Regions from separate parts of the Yinghuangia sp. YIM S10712 genome, predicted to be linked through region 2. Evidence: riboswitches for the same ligand, from Rfam matches in the RefSeq annotation. Region 2 holds a riboswitch; the other holds the start of a gene.
The links. Region 2 has a riboswitch for S-adenosylmethionine ahead of thrC (threonine synthase). Riboswitches for the same ligand answer to the same signal wherever they lie in the genome.

Region 1 (8,919 bases), on a different contig from region 2:
CCACCGCGGCGGCCTCCGCCCCCGCCCGGTCCTGGGCCGCCTTCTCGGCGGCCTGTCCCGCGATGTCCAGCAGTTCCGTCCAACCGCGCGGCCGCAGCAGATAGGCCGCGGCGGCCACATCCAGCGGATCCGCGGCGGCGGGCGGGCGCCCGGCCTCCAACGCGGCGGCCAGATCAGGCAGCCCGCGGCGCAACCGCTCCGCTATGCGCTGCCGGAACACCGGATCGTTCTCCAGTGCGCCGGCCAGCGGTGTCGCCGCGAGCTTGGCCCGGCGTGACGGTGTGAACCGTGCGAACTGCCGCAACGGGACCGGGATCTCATCGGGCGTCATGGCCCCGAGGCCGTCGGCCGCCAGCGCGATGACGCGCTGGCGCACACCGTCCGGCAAGGGACCGCGCGGCGCTTCCGGCTCGTCGTGGTCGTTGCCTGAGGGAGCGGAGGCTTCGGTGTCATCCGACCGCTCGCCGGACGACTCGTTGCCACCGGGGTCCGGGGCGTCGTCGGTCGAGGCGTCGCCGGCGGACCCGGCCCCGGCACCGTTCCGCTCGGCACCGGACACGTCGCCGCCCGACGCCTCGGCACCATCGGATACTTCGGCGGCGTGCGACGGCCCCGATGTGCGCTGTTCCGCGGTGCGGCCCAAGGACTCACCGTCGCGCGCCACTCCCGCATCGCCCGACCGTGTGCCCGAAGCGCCCGCAGCGGCATCGGCGGACTCACCGGGGGAACGCCACACGGCCTCGTGCCTGCCGGGCGCGGGCGTCCAGGCGATTCCGGACCCGGGGGCGGACGTGACGGAGTCGTGGGCGCGGTGCCCTGTCTCCGCTCGTGTGTCCGACTCTCCCACTGGTCCTCCGGTTGGTCTGCGCCCGGTCTCCCCTCGCCGGGCCGGTTCGGTTGCTCCTGATCATGGCCTGCCCGCCCGAATGGGTGGACACGCCTCCCCGAGCCGATGCGGAACCGATGCACAAACGGCGCAACGGTCACGCCCCGGAAGGGGGTCCGGCCCGCAAGAGTGCCGTGTCGGGTACGGCTCCCGCCACCCCAAAGTGCCACACCACGCCGAAACACCGCCTGTTCGACGGGTTGTTCGAACGCGGCGGCCCGGCGTCGTACGGCCGTCCGAAGCGGCGCGGCCCGGATCGTCGGCGGACCCGCCGCCGGACAGCCGAAACACCCGACCCGCGCCGCTCGGGTGTGCGGCGCGGGTCCGGCGAGTCTGTGTGTCATCGCGTGCTCTGTCCGGCCAACGCCGCCGGGATCGGCCCGCTGACCGGGGAAGACGCCGTCTCGGCGGTACCGACGGGCCGCCCCGTCGGCGTCAGTCCGCGATCGGCCCGTCGTTCTCCGCGCCGGGGCGCGGAACCAACTGCACCGAGTCGGTGGCGTTGCACCAGCGGCAGCGCACCGACTCGATCGTGTCCTCCAGCACCTCGCGCTCGTCGACCCGGGGCTCACCCGCGAGGTCGAGGTGGACGAACTCCACCGCCCGGGTGGTCCGGGTCACGTCGAACCGCGTCAGGTTGCCGCACAGCGAGCAGCGCCACCGCGTCGCACCGGTGGGGGCTGGGACCGACATGGACGTTCCTCTTTCGGTCGTTACGGGGCCAATTGCGCCCTGGAGTGTCCGGGGGCTTCCCCGGGGTCTGTGGCGGACCGCCCACCATCATCCCGCGCCGCCGCCGGGCGACCTGCCGGGAGGGCGTCCGCGTCCGTGTCAGGGCGGATCCGTACCGTTCGCGGCATGAGCAGCCACGCGTCCGGACCACCAGCGCCCGTGCCCGTGCCGCGACCAGGTTCGTACGACGTGGCTCCGCCATGGTCGGACGGCCCCGCGCCGGACAGTACCGAACCGACGCACGCGGTGCGAAACGCGTCCGCCGGGCGGAACCGCGGCATACCGTTGGACCACCAGATATTCGTGGTCGTCGACTTGGAGACGACCGGCCTCGACGCGGAGCGCGACCGGATCACCGAGATTGCCGCCGTGCGGCTGCGCGGCGGCGACGTACTGGGCGAGTTCGCGACGCTGGTCACACCCGGCGTGCCGGTGCCGGCCTTCATCACGACGCTCACCGGCATATCGGACGCGATGGTGATGCACGCACCACCGCTTCGCGATGTGCTGCCCGCCTTCCACGAGTTCGCGCGGGACGCCGTACTGGTCGCCCACAACGCGCCGTTCGACATCGGCTTCCTGCGCGCGGCCTGCGCATCCTGCGGTGAACCCTGGCCGCACCTGGTCGTCGTCGACACACTGGAGCTCGCCCGCACCCTGGTGTCGCGCGGTGAGGTGGCCAACTACAAACTCCCCACCCTCGCGCAGTTGTTCGACTCCCCCGCGCCGTCCGCGCACCGGGCCACCGCCGACGCCCGTGCCACGGCTCATATCCTGCGCGCGCTCATCGCGCGCCTGCGCCGTGCCGGTGTGCACGACCTGTCCGGGTTGCTCCGCTGCACCGCACACCCGAGCGATCCCGGCCCCGTGGGCACGGCCACAGGAACATCCCCCGGGCCGAACGGCTGATCGACTCGGTCGGCCCGATAGTCTCGTAAGCCCCGCCCGGCCCGAGGAGAGACAGCCGCTGTGATCACCGCGATCGTGCACGTAAAGGCCGCCGTCGACCGTATTCCGGAGATCGCCGAGGCGATCACCGCGATCGACGCCGTGAGCGAGGTGTACTCCGTGACCGGCGAATTCGACCTGGTCGCGATGGTCCGGGTCCGCGAGCACGACGAACTCGCGGAAGTCATCCCCGGACGCCTCAACAAGGTGCCCGGGGTACTCCACACCGAGACGCACATCGCGTTCCGCACCTACTCCCGGCACGATCTCGAAGCCGCGTTCGCGATCGGCCTCGACGACGCCTTCTGATCCGCGCACGCTCGGCCGACGGTACGAACGCGCCCGTGCGGCAAGAGGTTTCGCGCGGTCACCCGGCTCATCGCACACCCGCCGCCGCCACCGGACCGCGCGGGTCCGCATCGGGCACGCAGCGCCCGCCGTCGGTGCGGTAGGTCCACCGGGCACCACCCCGCACGAGCTCGCGCACCGCGCCGAGGAAGCGGTCGATGTGCTCCTCGGGAGTCCCCGCCCCGAAACTCACCCGGATCGCGTTGAGGTTCTGCTCCCCCGTCGGTGCGTCGGGGGCGCCGCACTCGGCGGGGGCGTCGGTACGCGCGCCGAGCAGCCGGCGGACCAGCGGGTGCGCGCAGAAGAGACCGTCGCGCACCCCGATCCCGTACTCCGCCGACAACGCGGCCGCGAACCGCGAGCTGTTCCAGCCGTCGACGACGAACGACACGACGGAAACCCGCGCCGATTCCGGGCCGAACAACTCCAGCGTGCGCACCTGGGGAATCCCGGCCAGCCCGGCACGCAGGCGAGCCGACAACGCCTCCTCCCGCGCCGCCAGAGCTTCGAAGCCCACCTCCGCGAGCGCCCGGAACGCCGATGCGATGGCGTACGCCCCGATCACGTTCGGTGACCCGGCCTCGTGGCGCGCCGAACCGTCGTTCCACTCCACCGAGTCCGCGGTGACCGCCTTGCTCGCGCCCCCGCCTGCGAGATACGGCTCGGCCTGCGCGAGCCAGTCGGAGCGCCCCGCCAACACCCCCGCGCCGAAAGGCGCGTAGAGCTTGTGCCCGGAGAACACCACCCAGTCCACGTCGAGTTCGGTGATCGACACCGGCTGATGCGGGGCGAGTTGCGCCGCGTCGAGCACGATGCGCGCGCCGTACCGGTGTGCGACGGCGGCGAGTTCGGCGACCGGGAACAGTTCGCCCGTGACGTTGGACGCGCCGGTCACACACACCAGGCGCGGTCCGTCGCCACCGTCCGCGGCCAAGGCGGCATCGAGAACCGAGACGGCTTCGGCGGGGCTCGCCGGAGCCGGCAGATGGGTGACACCGCTGCGGCGCCGCCACGGCAGCAGTGCCGCGTGGTGCTCGGTCTCGAAGACGAACACCCGTGTCCCGTGCGGAAGTGCGGAGGCCAGCAGGTTGAGTGAATCCGTGGTGCCGCGTGTGAACACCACCAGGTCGTCGGGGCGGGCCCCGACATGCGCGGCGACCGTCGCGCGGCTGGATTCGTATAGATCGGTGGACAGTTGCGACAGGTACCCCGCCCCGCGGTGGACGCTGCCGTAGTAGGGCAGGTACGCCGCGACGTCGTCCCAAACCCGCTGGAGGCACGGGGCACTGGCCGCGTAGTCGAGTGCGGCGTACTCGATGTCGCCGCCGGTGACCAGGGGAACGCGCACGTCACGGCCGACGACGGCAAGCGGCGGTACGAGGTCCCAATTCCCGCCGGAAAAGTCGGATGAAACAGACGAATTGACAACAAAAGCGGTAGCCGTCATGGCGACTCTCCAGGGCCGGGGACCCCGGTGCCGTGGCGTCGCAGAGGTCCGCGCTTGCCGGAGCACTGTTGTGTCCGGCCTGGTCATCACCCGGGGCACCCCACCGCGGAGGAGGGTTGCCGGACAGCAGGCCGGGGCCGCATCGCTGTCACTCGTGACCTGGAGGGAATTATTACCGCATCATCGGCCGACGGCCAAGCCGGTATCGCCAAGCGGCCCCCGAACCGCCCAGACCTCGCAACTCCGGTCGGCCGCAAGCCGGTTGCCCGGCCTCGGGCGGCAGTCTCAGTCGTCCCGACGGACGCGACTCAGCCGAAAGACCGCGTCGTCTCGACCCACCGCTCCAGCACCGCCTGCGCCTTGCCGGAGTCGATCGCGTCGGCCGCCCGCTCGATCCCCGCCGCGAGTTGCCCGGCCAACGGCCCCTCGCCCGGTCCCAGCGCGACGAGGGCCGCAGCCGAGTTGAGCAGCACGGCGTCCCGTACCGGCCCGCGCTCGCCGGCGAGCAGCCGCCGCGCGACATCCGCGTTGAACGCCGCGTCGCCCCCGCGCAGGGCCTCGATCGGAACCAGCTCGACCCCGAAGTCCCGGGGATCGACGCGGTCTTCGCGGACATCGCCGTCGCGCACGACCCACACCTTGGACGTCGTGGTGATGGTCAGCTCGTCGAGCCCGTCGTCACCGCGGAACACCAGCGCCGACACACCGCGACGCGCCAACACCCCGGCCATCAGCGGCGCCATGCGGGCGTCCGCGACACCGATCGCGGAGTACGGCGCACGTGCCGGGTTCGTCAGCGGGCCCAGGATGTTGAAGGTCGTCTGCACCCCCAACTCGCCCCGGGCCTGCGCGGCATGCCGCAGCGCGGGGTGGAAGCGCGTGGCGAAGCACAGCGTCACACCCGCCTCGACCGCCGTACGCACCACCTGCTCCGGCGTCAGGTCCAGCGACACGCCGAGCGCTTCGAGCACATCCGCCGCACCGCTCGCCGACGACGCGGCGCGGTTGCCGTGCTTGACCACGGTCGCCCCGGTGCCCGCGACGACGATCGCCGACATCGTGGAGATGTTGACGGTGCGCGCGCGGTCCCCCCCGGTTCCGACGATGTCGACGATCGGGCCCGGCACCTCGATGGTCACCGCGTGCCGGTACATCGCCTCGACCAGGCCGGTGATCTCGTCGACGGTCTCGCCCTTGGCCCGCAGCGCGACGACGAACGCCGCGATCTGCACCGGGGTGGCCTCGCCGTCCATGATCCGGTCCATCGCCCACGCGGTGGCCGCCGCGTCGAGGTCGTCGCCGCGCATGAGCGCGGTCAGGACGTCCGGCCAGGAACGGGCCTGCCCGGGGTTGGTGCCGCTCACCGTTGCCGAGGCCGAGGCGCCCATGGTCCGCTCCCGCTGACGTGTCCGATCGATCGGGGGCCAAGCGTAGTCGCGCCGGGGCCGGGGCCCGTCGCCCGTCCGCGGTATGGGCGCCCCCGCATCCGCCCGGACGGGAGACGGTGGAAGCCTCAGGAGACAGGCGTGCGCGCAGCCGCCCGCTGCCGCAGCAGATCCGCCGCCGAGGCCGCGAGCGTGACGGGGTCGAGCGGGTGCGAGACCACCGCGTCGGCCCGACACCAGGTCGCGAGCCACGCATCCTGCGGACGGCCGACCAGCACGAGCACGGGAGGGCAGCGGTAGATCTCGTCCTTGAGTTGGCGGCAGATCCCCATTCCGCCGGCGGGCACCGCCTCGCCGTCGAGGATCACCAGGTCGACGCCGCCCTTGTCCATCTTCGCGATGACGGCCGCCGGGGTGGCGCACTCGAAGTAGTCGACGCGCGGCGCGTCCGCTGCGGGCCGCCGTCCGAGCGCGAGCATGACCTTCTGACGGGTGTTGCGGTCATCGCTGTACACGAGGACGGTCATGGTGTCGCCGCTGTGCGCCATTGCCACCTGCCCTGGTCGTCAAGCCGGATGTGATCCGCGTTACAACACGCCGGATGCTACTCCTCTTGATTCACCCGCTCCAAGCTCTTGATCGGCTTGTGACCGCGCGGACGCGCACCGAGAACGGGCTCCGCCTTCTCCGGCGGGACGTCCCGTCACGGGCGCCCGAGCAGCCGCCAGCCCTCGGCGTCCCCGCCCAGGCGCTGGGCGAGACCGGCCATGCGGGTGCGTTCACGGGCGAGTTCGAGGGCGTCCACCCGCTGCGCGCGGTCCGCGTGCGTCACCCCGCCCGGACCGGGCGAGAGGACCCATCCGTCCGGTGCGAGCAGCCGCGCGGCCTCGGCGACCGCGGCGTCGTCGGGCAAGCGCAGAACGTGACGCAGCATCAACTGCCGCCCTTCCACGACCACCCCGGCGCCGGCGAGGTCGGCGAGCACCGCGGAGTCGGCGCGCGCGGGGTCGAAGCTCTCGCCGACCACCACGAGCGTCCCGTCGTCGACGAGCGGCGGCTCGGGCTCGCCGCGCCCGCGCCGGAACCACCGCTTCCTGCGTCCCTCGGCCATGCGGCGACCGTACCCCCGCATCGGCCGGGGACGGTCCGCCGGGGCCTGGCGCGCGCGGGGGCTCGTCGTACGAGCCGCCGGGCGCGCGAACGAGTTCCGGAATCACTCGTTCGAGAACCGTTGTCGGAATCGAATCCCCGCGGCAAAAGGAATGCGGGCTCTGCGCGGGACAACCGGGGAACAAGCAACGAACAAGCCCCGAACAAGCACTGACTAGGCGTGTTCCGTTGATCTTCCGCCGATTCCGGAAGCCGGGGGAACACGTCCGAGCCTCAGACACGTTCTCGGAAGGACGCCCCCCGAAGCGCGGGCTCATCCGGCGACCGCAATAATGGCCGCCGTGGCGACAGCAACTGCAGTAGAAGCCGGGCATGCGCCCCACGGGGCGATCGACCCCCCCAACCTGGTCAGCATCGGCACGATCGTCTGGTTGGCGTCGGAGCTGATGTTCTTCGCGGCGCTCTTCGCGATGTACTTCACGATCCGGTCGGTCCAGGGCCCCGAGGTGTGGGAACTGGGGACGGAGATGCTCAACATCCCGTTCTCCTCGGTGAACACCACCATCCTGGTGCTCTCCTCGCTGACCTGCCAGCTCGGCGTCTTCGCGGCGGAACGCGGCGACGTCAAGAAGCTGCGCATGTGGTTCATCGTGACGTTCGTGATGGGCGCGATCTTCATCGGCGGGCAGGTGATGGAGTACACCGAACTGGTCAAGGAGAACCTGACGCTTTCGTCGTCGGCCTACGGCTCGGTCTTCTACCTGACCACCGGCTTCCACGGCCTGCACGTCACGGGCGGCCTCATCGCCTTCCTGTTCGTCCTCGGACGGACGTACGCGGCCAAGCGGTTCACGCATGAGCAGGCCACCAGCGCGATCGTCGTCTCGTACTACTGGCACTTCGTCGACGTGGTGTGGATCGGGCTGTTCGCCACGATCTACCTCATCAAGTAGACGCGGCCTCTGGTCCCACTCGACAAACCGACGAAACCAACCGAGGTTTTTGGTGAAGAAGCTCTCCGCACGACGACGCCACCCCCTGGCGGCGTTTGTCGTCCTACTCTTCGCGCTCGCGGCGACCGGGGGGCTGTACGCCGCGTTCGCGCCCGCCAAGTCGGCGCAGGCCGAGAACGCGCCGTCCTCCCTTTCTGCTGTTGAAGAGGGCAAGAAGCTGTTCCTGAGCGGCTGTTCGAGCTGCCATGGCCTCAACGGCCAAGGCACCAGCGACGGCCCGTCCCTCGTGGGCGTGGGCGCCGCCGCGGTCGACTTCCAGGTCATGACCGGCCGTATGCCGATGCAGCAGCAGGGCCCGCAGGCACCGGCCAAGCCGCCCGTCTACACGCAGGCGCAGTCGGACCAGCTCGGCGCGTTCATCGCGTCGCTGGGCCCGGGGCCGGCCGTGCCGCGCGAGGAGGAGTACCGCCTCGACGGCGACCTTCAGGAAGGCGGCGAGCTCTTCCGCACCAACTGCTCGCAGTGCCACAACTTCGCGGGTGAAGGCGGTGCGCTTCCCGACGGCCGGTACGCCCCGGCGCTGACCGACGTCGACCCGAAGCACATCTACGAGGCGATGCTGACCGGCCCGCAGAACATGCCGTCCTTCCCGGACACGGTCATCCCGCCGGAGCAGAAGAAGAACATCGTCACTTTCATCGAGAACACCACGCAAGACGAGCCGAACCCGGGTGGTCTCGGTCTGGGACGCCTCGGCCCGGTGTCCGAGGGTCTGTTCGTGTGGATCTTCGGGCTCGGCTTCCTGATCGCCGCCGCCATCTGGATCGCCGCCCGTACCCCCAAGGCCAGGACCAAGTGAGTAGCCACGACGAAATGTCAGAAGAGAAGCTGCCGGAGCCACACGGCCCGGCCGGGGCGCTCGACCCGTTCGCCGACCCGGGTCTGCCGGAGCACGAACCGCGTCGAACCGACATCGACGAGAAGGCCGCGAAGCGTGCCGAACGCCAGGTGTCGCTGCTGTTCGTGATCTCGATGCTGGCCACGGTCGCGTTCATCGCGTCGTACGTCGGCATCGACAAGTACGACACGGTCGACATCTTCTTCTTCGGG
Region 2 (8,919 bases):
AGGTGTCCGGCGCGGGCTTGCCCGGCAGGTGTTCCTCGATCGCGACGAGGCCGTCGACGATGACCTCGAACAATCCCTCGTAGCCGGCCGCCCGCAGGACGTCGCGGCAGTTGGCGCTCGACGAGACCACCGCGCGCGGCACGTCGTGCTCCGCGAGCCGGCGCACGTAGTCGAGCGACCCCTCGTACGCCTCGACCCCCTGCTCCTTGATCATGCGTAGCACGGTCCGGTTTTTGAGGTTGCCGAGCCCGTACACGCTTCGGGTCCCCGGCGGGTCGTCGGGGCCGCCCTCGGGCAGCGTGATGCCGCGCGACGCGAGGAAAGCCCGGGTGCCGTCGAGGCGGGGTCTGCCGTCGACGTACCGGTCGTAGTCGCGGCCGGCGTCGAATGGCACGAACGGTGTTCCCTCGCGCTGGGCTTCGGCACGCAGGAAGGAGTCGAACATGTCCTTCCACGCTGCCGCGTGCACTTTCGCGGTCTGGGTCAGCACCCCGTCGAGGTCGAACAAAAAGGCGTGGATGGAGTCCGGCAGTCCCAACATGGCCCGACTGTTACCCGAGTGGGGGACGATCATCCGTCATTGGATCATCTCGGTCCCAAGCGGATACCCGCTACGTTTGTCCCCTGATTCGGGGAACTTCGGGGAAGGGGGGCACCCATGGCGCTGGTCGAGGTCACGCTGTCGCTGCCCGACGATTTGGTGGCCGCGGTGCACGAGGCCGCGGGGGGCGACATCTCGGCGTACGCGGCCAAGGCTCTGCGCTCGGCCCTTCTCATGGACGCGATGCGCGAAGTCGCCGACGCCGGACCCCCGGACCCGCCGCCGGACGACGTCCTGCACGCGGCCGAGACGGACCTGCGATGAGGCGCGGCCAGGTCTGGCGCATTCCGACGGTCGGCCGCGAGCGCACCGTGCTGGTGGTGGGTGCCGACGAGGTGACGGCGATGTACGGGCAGGCCCTGTGCGTGGTCGTCCACGAACCGGGGACCTTCCCCGAATCCCTGGTCACCGTGCCGCTCACCGAGCCGGTGCAGGGCGTCGTCGGGGTCCCCGACGTCGCGGGTTTCCGCCAGACCCGCTTCGACCACGGCAAGCTGCTCGGACGCGTGGACGCCGACACGATGGAGCGCGTCGAGATGGCGCTGCGGGCGATCCTGGAGCTGTGAGGCGGACGCCGGTTGTCGGCGGGCCCCGGCACAATGGTCTGCGGCGCCGCCGACCGGGACGGCGGGCGGGTGCGACGAGGGAAGGGCGGACCATGGGCGAGAACGACGACGTGGCACGCGTACCCGGGCCCGACGCCGCCGCGGCATCCCAGGAGGCGGACGGCGCCGAGTCGACGCGGCCCGCCGACGGATTGAGCGAACGCGACCTCGGCATCCTCGACTTCGAGCGCCTGTGGTGGAAGCACGCGGGCGCCAAGGAGCGGGCGGTGCGCGACCGTTTCGGCTGCTCGCCCACGCGCTACTACCAGGCGCTCAATTCGTTGCTCGACCGCCCCGAGGCCCTTGCCCACGACCCGGTGCTCGTCGCACGCCTGCGCCGTCTGCGGGACGCGCGGCAACAGGCGCGCTCGGCGGTCCGGCGGCCGGGCGGCTGACGCGGGCGCGCCGCCGCAGACGGATGCGGGGCCGATGCGCGGATCCGCGTGCGGGCGCCAGGTCGCGACTGCGCGCGGCGGGTGCTCGGTGACAGGGCCAACTGCCGGTCCCACGTCGGCATTCGGCGCTCGTCGTCGCATTCGGCAGTGGGCGGTGCGCGGTGCCGCCGGATGGATCCTGCGCTGCGTCATCCGAATTCGAGGCTCCCGCGCACGTCACTCGCGTGGTGCGGGGCGGTGGACGAGGACGACAGCGCGTTCCGCGTGACTTTCCGCACCGCATGATGCCCGCCGCCGGCATCCGCGCCCACGATCACCCGGCCGGCATGACGCGCGTCGCCCTTCCCACGTTTGCGTGGGCCGCGGACCTGTGTACAGGCGGTGCGGGACGGCCGAGCCCGGACGCACGCCTTCGGGGACACGCCGGGTCGACCGACCGCCGTCGCACGCCACGCCTGCCGGGAGTACGTCCATGCCGAACCGCCGCCACCGCTCGCGCCGCCGTTACTCCGCGGACTTCGTCGAAGGCGGCGCCACCTTCGGCGGTTTCGAAGTCATCGGCGGCGTCGGCCGCGCGAAGGCGGTGTGGAAGCGCCCCGACCACCTCGACGCCCCGGACGCGGAGGCGCCGCTCGGGCCGCTCGAACGCCTCGGCCCTGTGGGTGCCTCGGTGACCGCGGTCGCGCTGGTGGCCGCGCTCGTCGGCGGGCTGGTGGCCGGGTTCGGCCGTTCGGCCGACGAGTCGGCGAGCGCGCGCGATCCGCGCCCGGCCGTGACCGAACCCGTCGCCGCCGCGGTTCCGCAGGCAGCCGAGGCCCCGCCGGTCCCGCTCCCCCCGGCAGCCCCTGTGACCGTGCAACCCCCCGCGCCGCCGCCGAAACCGTCGCGCGGTGACGTCGTGGTGCTCGATCAGGGCCGCGCTCCCGTTGCTGCCCGTGCTCTGGCCGACAAGCTCACCGCGGGCGGTTGGCGGGTCACGGGAAACGCCGTGTGGCGCGGCCGGGTTCCCGCGACCACCGTCTATTACCCGGCGGGACGCGAGGCCGAGGCCCGCAAACTCGCCGAGGCGTTCCCCGAAATCCGCCGCGTGAAGCGGTCGTTCCCCGGTATCACGCAGGCGCGTCTGGTGGTCATCGTCGTCGACGGGCCGGGCCTGCCGCTGCCTCCGCGCTAGTGCGGAGACCGGCCGCGTTTCCGGCCTCACCGCCCGGTCATGCCTCGTTCCCCCCACGCGGGCGCGCGGCCCCGGATGGGGCCGGCTCTCCGACCCGTGCGGGCCCGGCGTCACCGAAACCGGGAACCTCCCCCGCCACCGCACTAGGTTGGTCGTATGGACATCCCGCAGCCGACAACGCCTTCCGGGAAAGCCGGGCTCTCAGCGCTTCTCGGGGAGCCGGGCCGTGCCTTGGTGGCGCTCGACTTCGACGGCACCCTCGCGCCGATCGTCGACGACCCCGAGCAGGCCCGCGCCGAACCCGCCGCCGTCGAGGCGCTGGCCCGCCTCGCGCCGCACTTGGGCGCGGTGGCGATCGTGACAGGGCGTCCCGCCGCCGTCGCCGTCGAGTACGGAGGCTTCAGTGGCGTGCCGGGCCTCGAACGCCTCGTGGTGCTCGGCCAGTACGGCTTGGAGCGCTGGGACGCGGCAACCGGCCGGGTGAGCGCGCCGGAGGTGCCCGCGGGGGTCGAGGCCGTGCGGCGGGCCCTGCCCGGAGTGCTTGCCGAGCTCGGGCTGCGTGAGGACGCCTGGGTCGAGGACAAGGGCCGCGCGGTCGGCGTGCACACAAGGCGCGCGCCCGATCCGCAAGGCGCGTTCGACGCGCTGCGCGAGCCGCTGGGTGCGCTCGCGGCCGAGCACGGCCTGGTCGTCGAACCGGGGCGCTATGTCTTGGAGTTGCGTCCGCCCGGCATGGACAAGGGTCGTGCGCTGACCACTTTCGTCGCGGAAGTCGACGCCGGTTCTGTCTTGTTCGCCGGCGACGACCTGGGCGATCTCGCGGCGTTCGACGCGGTCGAGCGTCTGCGCGGCGAGGACGTCGCCGGGCTCACGGTGTGCAGCGCGTCCGCCGAGGTGGACGAACTCGCCGAGCGGGCCGACGTGGTGGTGCCGGGGCCGCCCGGAGTCGCCGCGCTGCTGGCCGCGTTGGCCGACGCGCTGGGCGGCTGAACACCCGGCAGGCGTCCCGAAAGGTCAGCGCAGGCCGTCGAGTTGGTCGAGGAACCACTGCTGCGGGCTCAGCGCGGTCGCCGCGGCGGCCAGGCGCTTGGTGCGCTCGACGCGTTCGGACTCGTCCATCGACAGCGCTTCGTGCAGGGCCTCGGTGGTGGCGCTGACGTCGAACGGGTTGACCACGATCGCGTCCGCGCCCAACTCCTCGTACGCGCCCGCCTCGCGGGACAGGACGAGCGCGCAGCCGCGTTCGGAGACGACCGGGATCTCCTTGGCGACCAGGTTCATGCCGTCGCGGATCGGGTTGACCAGGGCGACGTCGGCGAGCCGGTACGCCGCGAGTGAGCGTGGGAAGTCGTCGTTGACGTGCAGGATCAGCGGCTGCCAGGTGTCGGTGCCGAACTCGTCGTCGATCTCCTTGGCGATGCGCTGCACGGCCGCGGTGTATTCGCGGTACTCGGGCAGGTCGTGCCGCGACGGGTAGGCGAACGCGATGTGCACGACCTTGCCGTGCCACTCGGGTCGTCCGCGCAGCAGGTCGCGGTAGGCGAGCAGGCCGCGCACGATGTTCTTCGACAGCTCCGTGCGGTCCACGCGCACGATCACCTTGCGGTCGCCGACGGCTTCCCGCAGAGCGGCGAGCCGCGCGTCGACGTCGGGCCGCGACGCGCGTTCGCGCAGGAAGTCGGCGTCGGCGCCCAGCCCGTGAACGCCGATCGCCGTCGTGTGGCCCTGGTGGGTCACGGTCATCGCGGTGCGGTCGACGGCGGCGCCGAGCACCTGCTCGCAGCAGTCGAGGAAGGCTCCGGCCCAGCGCCGGGTCAGGAAACCCGCGCGGTCGGCGCCGAGGATGCCTTCGAGCACGGCCGCCGCGATGTCGTCGGGCAGCAGCCGGAAGTAGTCCGGCGGCGCCCACGGAGTGTGCGAGAAGTGGCCGATGCGCAGGTCGGGCCGCAGCCGCCGCAGGAGTACGGGGGTCAGCGTCAGGTGGTAGTCCTGCACGACGACCTGGGCGCCTTCGGCGGCTTCCTCGGCGAGGGCGTGGGCGAACGCCGAGTTGTAGGCCTCGTACGACGCCCATTCCTTGCGGAAGCGGCCGTCGAACACCGGCTTGCCGGGGGTGTCGTAGAGCAGGTGGTGGATGAACCACAGCGTCGAGTTCGCTATGGCGTTGTAGGCGCGGGCGAAGGTGCCCGGGTCGATGTCGAGCATGCGTACGGCCAGGTCGCCGGTGTCGTGGCCGGCCAGGTCGATGCGGCCCGAAGGGGAGTCGCGGGCTGCTGTGCGGTCGGCCTCGGAGAGTGCCGCGCACACCCATACGGCGCCGGTGCCCTGGCCCGCCGCGGAGAGCCCGGAGACGAGTCCGCCGCCGCCGCGGTGGACGGAGAGTGAACCGTCGTCTTCGGTGCGGAACGACACCGGACCGCGGTTGGAGGCGACGAGGACCCGGGCGGCTGCGGCTGTGGGGCTCATGGTTCCAACCGTAGCCATCGGTCCGGTGGGACAAACACCGCGGCGCTGTGAAGAGCGGTTTTGCGCCCCGCATGTCCTGGCGGCCACCGACTCCGCAAGGGGGCGGTTTTCGGAAGGCCCGCCCGTCGGCCCGGCGCGGATCAGCCGGCCAGGGCGTCGCGTGTGCGGTACTCGGGGATGCCGATCATCGGCGGGCGCTCGTGTGCGGCGACGTCGTGGCTGCGCACCTGGAAGCCCGCGGCGTCGCGTTCGAATTGCGCGAAGACGGTGTTGAGCCCGCCGGCGCTCTTGGGGATGCGGCCGTCGCGGTGCAGGCGTTCGAGGACGGCCTGCCATATCTCGCCGGCCATGCGCCCGAGGCCCGCGTCGTCCTGGTGGTTGTGGCGGCGCACCCCTACGTCGACCTGGGCCATGGCGTCGAGGCCGACCAGATGCAGCGCGTCGATGAGCATGGCGGTCTCGACGCCGTAGCCGCACGGGAACGGCAGGCGTTCGAGGAGGCTGCGGCGGGCGGCGTATTCGCCGCCGAGGGGCTGGACGAAGCCGGCGAGTTCGGGCCAGTACATGTTCAGCAGGGGCCGCGCGACCAGTTCGGTCACCCGGCCGCCGCCGGCCGGGACGACGGTGTCGCCGATCTCCAGCGGCCGGTCGTACATGGCCTTGACGAGCTGCACGGACGGGTCGGTCAGCATCGGGCCGAGGATGCCGGACACGAAGGCGGCGGAGAAGTCGCGCAGGTCGGCGTCGATGAAGCAGACGATGTCGCCGCTCGTGACCAGGAGCGACCGCCACAGCACCTCGCCTTTGCCGCGCAGCGCGGGCACGCGCGGGAGGATGTCGTCGCGGTGTACGACGCGCGCGCCGGCCCGGGCGGCGGCCTCGGCGGTGCGGTCGGTGGAGCCCGAGTCGACCACCACGAGCTCGTCGACCAGGGGGTACCGGTCCATGAGCTCGGAGCGGATGGCGTGCACGATGGCGCCCACGGTCCGCTCCTCGTCGAGGGCGGGGAGGACCACGCTGACGCGGCTTGCCGGGGCGGCGCGTTTGGCCTCCCACAGCATCGGCACCGGCCAGTCGGCGGCGGTCGAGGACCGGCGGTCCAGCCAGCGGCTCACCTCGGGCAGCACTTTCGGGTTCCCCTGTCGTCTCGTTCAGTTGCCGTGCACTGTGTCATGTGTACGTTTCGTACGTGTTTTCGTGCACGTGCGGTGCCGTGGCCTCTGACGTGCGCGTCTGCGGGACTCTGCGGGACATCGTCTCGCGGGTCGGACGCCGATGATCGACCGGCTACCGGTTCGGTTACAGTCTTGGTCACGAGATACGACGATCGCATGTCGGCTCGGACAAACGCGGCGCGGCTGCCGGGTTGCCCTTCGGGGGGCCGGTGGCGCTCTGCCGCCATAGAGCTCATCCAGAGGGGCAGAGGGAACGGCCCGTTGAAGCCCCGGCAACCATCCGATTTCGGACACCCATGTGCGTCGCACGCGGGGCCCCCGACGGACTGGTGCCAAGTCCGGCCTGCGGGGACCCCCGTGGGGAAGATGAGGAGAGAGGCCTCGCTCACATGGCTGTGATCGCACAAACCCTGACCCTCGCGCCCGGCGCCTTCGGCCCCGCTGTCGCTTTGTCCTGCCGCGAATGCGGCGAGCGGTACGACCTGGGCCCGAAGTTCGCGTGTGAGGTCTGTTTCGGGCCGCTGGAGGTCGCGTACGACTTCTCCGGCGGCGTCACGCGCGAGCAGATCGCGGCCGGTCCGAACAACATCTGGCGGTACGCGCCGCTGCTTCCGGTACCGGCCGACGTCGCGGCCAAGCCCAACCTGAACCCCGGCTTCACCAAGCTCGTGGAAGCCCGCAACCTGGGCCGCGAGCTGGGCATCAAGGACCTGTACGTCAAGGACGACTCCGGCAACCCGACGCACTCCTTCAAGGACCGTGTCGTGGCGATCGCCGTCGAGGCGGCCCGCAACTTCGGCTTCACGACCCTCTCGTGCTCGTCGACCGGCAACCTGGCCGGCGCGGTGGCCGCGGCTTCCGCGCGGGCGGGGCTGCGCTCGTGCGTGTTCATCCCGGCCGACCTGGAGGCCGGGAAGGTCCTGACGGCCGCGGCGTACGGCGGCAACCTGGTCGCGATCGAGGGCACCTACGACGACGTCAACCGCTTCTGCTCGGAGCTCATCGGCGACACCGCCGGCGAGGGCTGGGGCTTCGTCAACGTGAACCTGCGGCCGTACTACGGCGAGGGCTCCAAGACGCTGGCGTTCGAGATCGCCGAGCAGCTGGGGTGGCGCCTGCCCGAGCAGATCGTCGTGCCGATCGCGTCGGGATCGCAGCTCACCAAGATCGACAAGGGCTTCCGTGAGCTGATCAAGCTCGGGTTGGTCGAGGACACCCCGTACAAGGTGTTCGGCGCGCAGGCCGAGGGCTGCTCGCCGGTGTCGGCGGCGTGGAAGGCCGGGCACGATGTGATCCGCCCCGTCAAGCCGAACACGATCGCCAAGTCGCTGGCGATCGGCAACCCGGCGGACGGCCCGTACGTGCTGGACGTGTGCAAGCGCACCGGCGGCGCGGTCGAGGACGTGGACGACGGGCGCGTGGTCGAGGCGATCAAGCTGCTCGCGCGGACCGAGGGCATCTTCGGCGAGACCGCGGGCGGCGTGACGGTCGGCTGCCTGCAGAAGCTGGTCGAGACCGGGCAGCTCGACCCGGAGGCCACCACGGTCGTCCTCAACACCGGTGACGGCCTCAAGACGCTGGACGCCATCGAGTCGACCACGGGCGTGTCCGCGACCATCCGTCCGAGTCTCGACGCGTTCCGCGAAGCCGGGCTGGCCTGAACCGGCGTACATCCGCTCCACGCAACCCCGCCGTCTCCACAAGAACCGCCGACCCGGCGGCCGGCCGCTGATCGCCGGGGGATCACCCGAAAGGTTGGGTCAAACCATGAGTGTTTCCGTCCGAATCCCGACGATTCTGCGCACGTACACCGGCGGCGAGGCCGAGGTGACGGCCGACGGCGCCACGCTCGCCGAGGTCATCGAGTCGCTGGAGAAGTCCTACCCGGGCATCGCCGCGCGTGTGCTTGACGACCAGGGCAAGCTGCGGCGGTTCGTGAACGTGTATGTGAACGACGACGACGTGCGTTTCGCGGACGGCCTCCAGACGGCCACCCCGGACGGCGCGAACGTCTCGGTGATCCCGGCCGTCGCGGGCGGTTGTTGAGAGCTGTCCGTCGCCGGAAAACGCAGAAGTCCGCCGCGCGAAGTCGCGCGGCGGACTTTTTTCATGATCGATAGTCGGGGGCCGGGAACGCGGGCGGGAAGCGATGAATCGGAAGGACCGATTCCGTGGAAGCGGGATGAAGCGTGGCCTCTACAACCGCATTTACCGGAGATGTCGCGGCAAGAGCCGCACAATCCCGTGGTCGAGATCACATCCGATATGTACCTTTTATTGCTTTCCTCCAGTGGTGTAATGCGCCATTACTCACGTGATAGGACTATATGTCTCTTTTATTCTCGTGGGATTTCTCGTCCGTTTGACCTGTTGCGTCGACCGCCCATGCGGATACATTCAGCCGCGGTCGGACGGTTCCACGTACTGCTCTGGTGCGCGGCAACAACTCGCGAACCTGCTTGCCCTGTGCTGACTTCACTCAGTGGGTCAAGAAGTAAGCGAA

Region 1: it holds a riboswitch for S-adenosylmethionine, as region 2 does, so the genes downstream of both, ACRX5W_RS07980 (aminotransferase class V-fold PLP-dependent enzyme) here and thrC (threonine synthase) in region 2, are expected to answer to the same signal.

What each region holds. Positions count from the first base shown of each region.
Region 1 covers NZ_JBPKBI010000002.1:586,526-595,444, reverse strand. The annotation lists gene ACRX5W_RS08000 (NYN domain-containing protein) at 1-388, opposite strand, end outside; gene ACRX5W_RS07995 (hypothetical protein) at 1,322-1,579, opposite strand; gene ACRX5W_RS07990 (exonuclease domain-containing protein) at 1,745-2,527, shown strand; gene ACRX5W_RS07985 (Lrp/AsnC family transcriptional regulator) at 2,588-2,875, shown strand; gene ACRX5W_RS07980 (aminotransferase class V-fold PLP-dependent enzyme) at 2,943-4,361, opposite strand; SAM riboswitch class IV at 4,407-4,521, opposite strand; gene trpD (anthranilate phosphoribosyltransferase) at 4,670-5,749, opposite strand; gene ACRX5W_RS07970 (hypothetical protein) at 5,875-6,294, opposite strand; gene ACRX5W_RS07965 (hypothetical protein) at 6,450-6,857, opposite strand; gene ctaE (aa3-type cytochrome oxidase subunit III) at 7,189-7,809, shown strand; gene qcrC (cytochrome bc1 complex diheme cytochrome c subunit) at 7,862-8,668, shown strand; gene qcrA (cytochrome bc1 complex Rieske iron-sulfur subunit) at 8,683-8,919, shown strand, end outside.
Region 2 covers NZ_JBPKBI010000001.1:456,541-465,459, forward strand. The annotation lists gene ACRX5W_RS02170 (HAD family hydrolase) at 1-541, opposite strand, end outside; gene ACRX5W_RS02175 (hypothetical protein) at 659-865, shown strand; gene ACRX5W_RS02180 (hypothetical protein) at 862-1,167, shown strand; gene ACRX5W_RS02185 (DUF3263 domain-containing protein) at 1,260-1,601, shown strand; gene ACRX5W_RS02190 (LytR C-terminal domain-containing protein) at 2,074-2,775, shown strand; gene otsB (trehalose-phosphatase) at 2,932-3,765, shown strand; gene ACRX5W_RS02200 (alpha,alpha-trehalose-phosphate synthase (UDP-forming)) at 3,790-5,241, opposite strand; gene ACRX5W_RS02205 (glucosyl-3-phosphoglycerate synthase) at 5,382-6,368, opposite strand; SAM riboswitch class I at 6,646-6,789, shown strand; gene thrC (threonine synthase) at 6,806-8,077, shown strand; gene ACRX5W_RS02215 (ubiquitin-like small modifier protein 1) at 8,184-8,462, shown strand.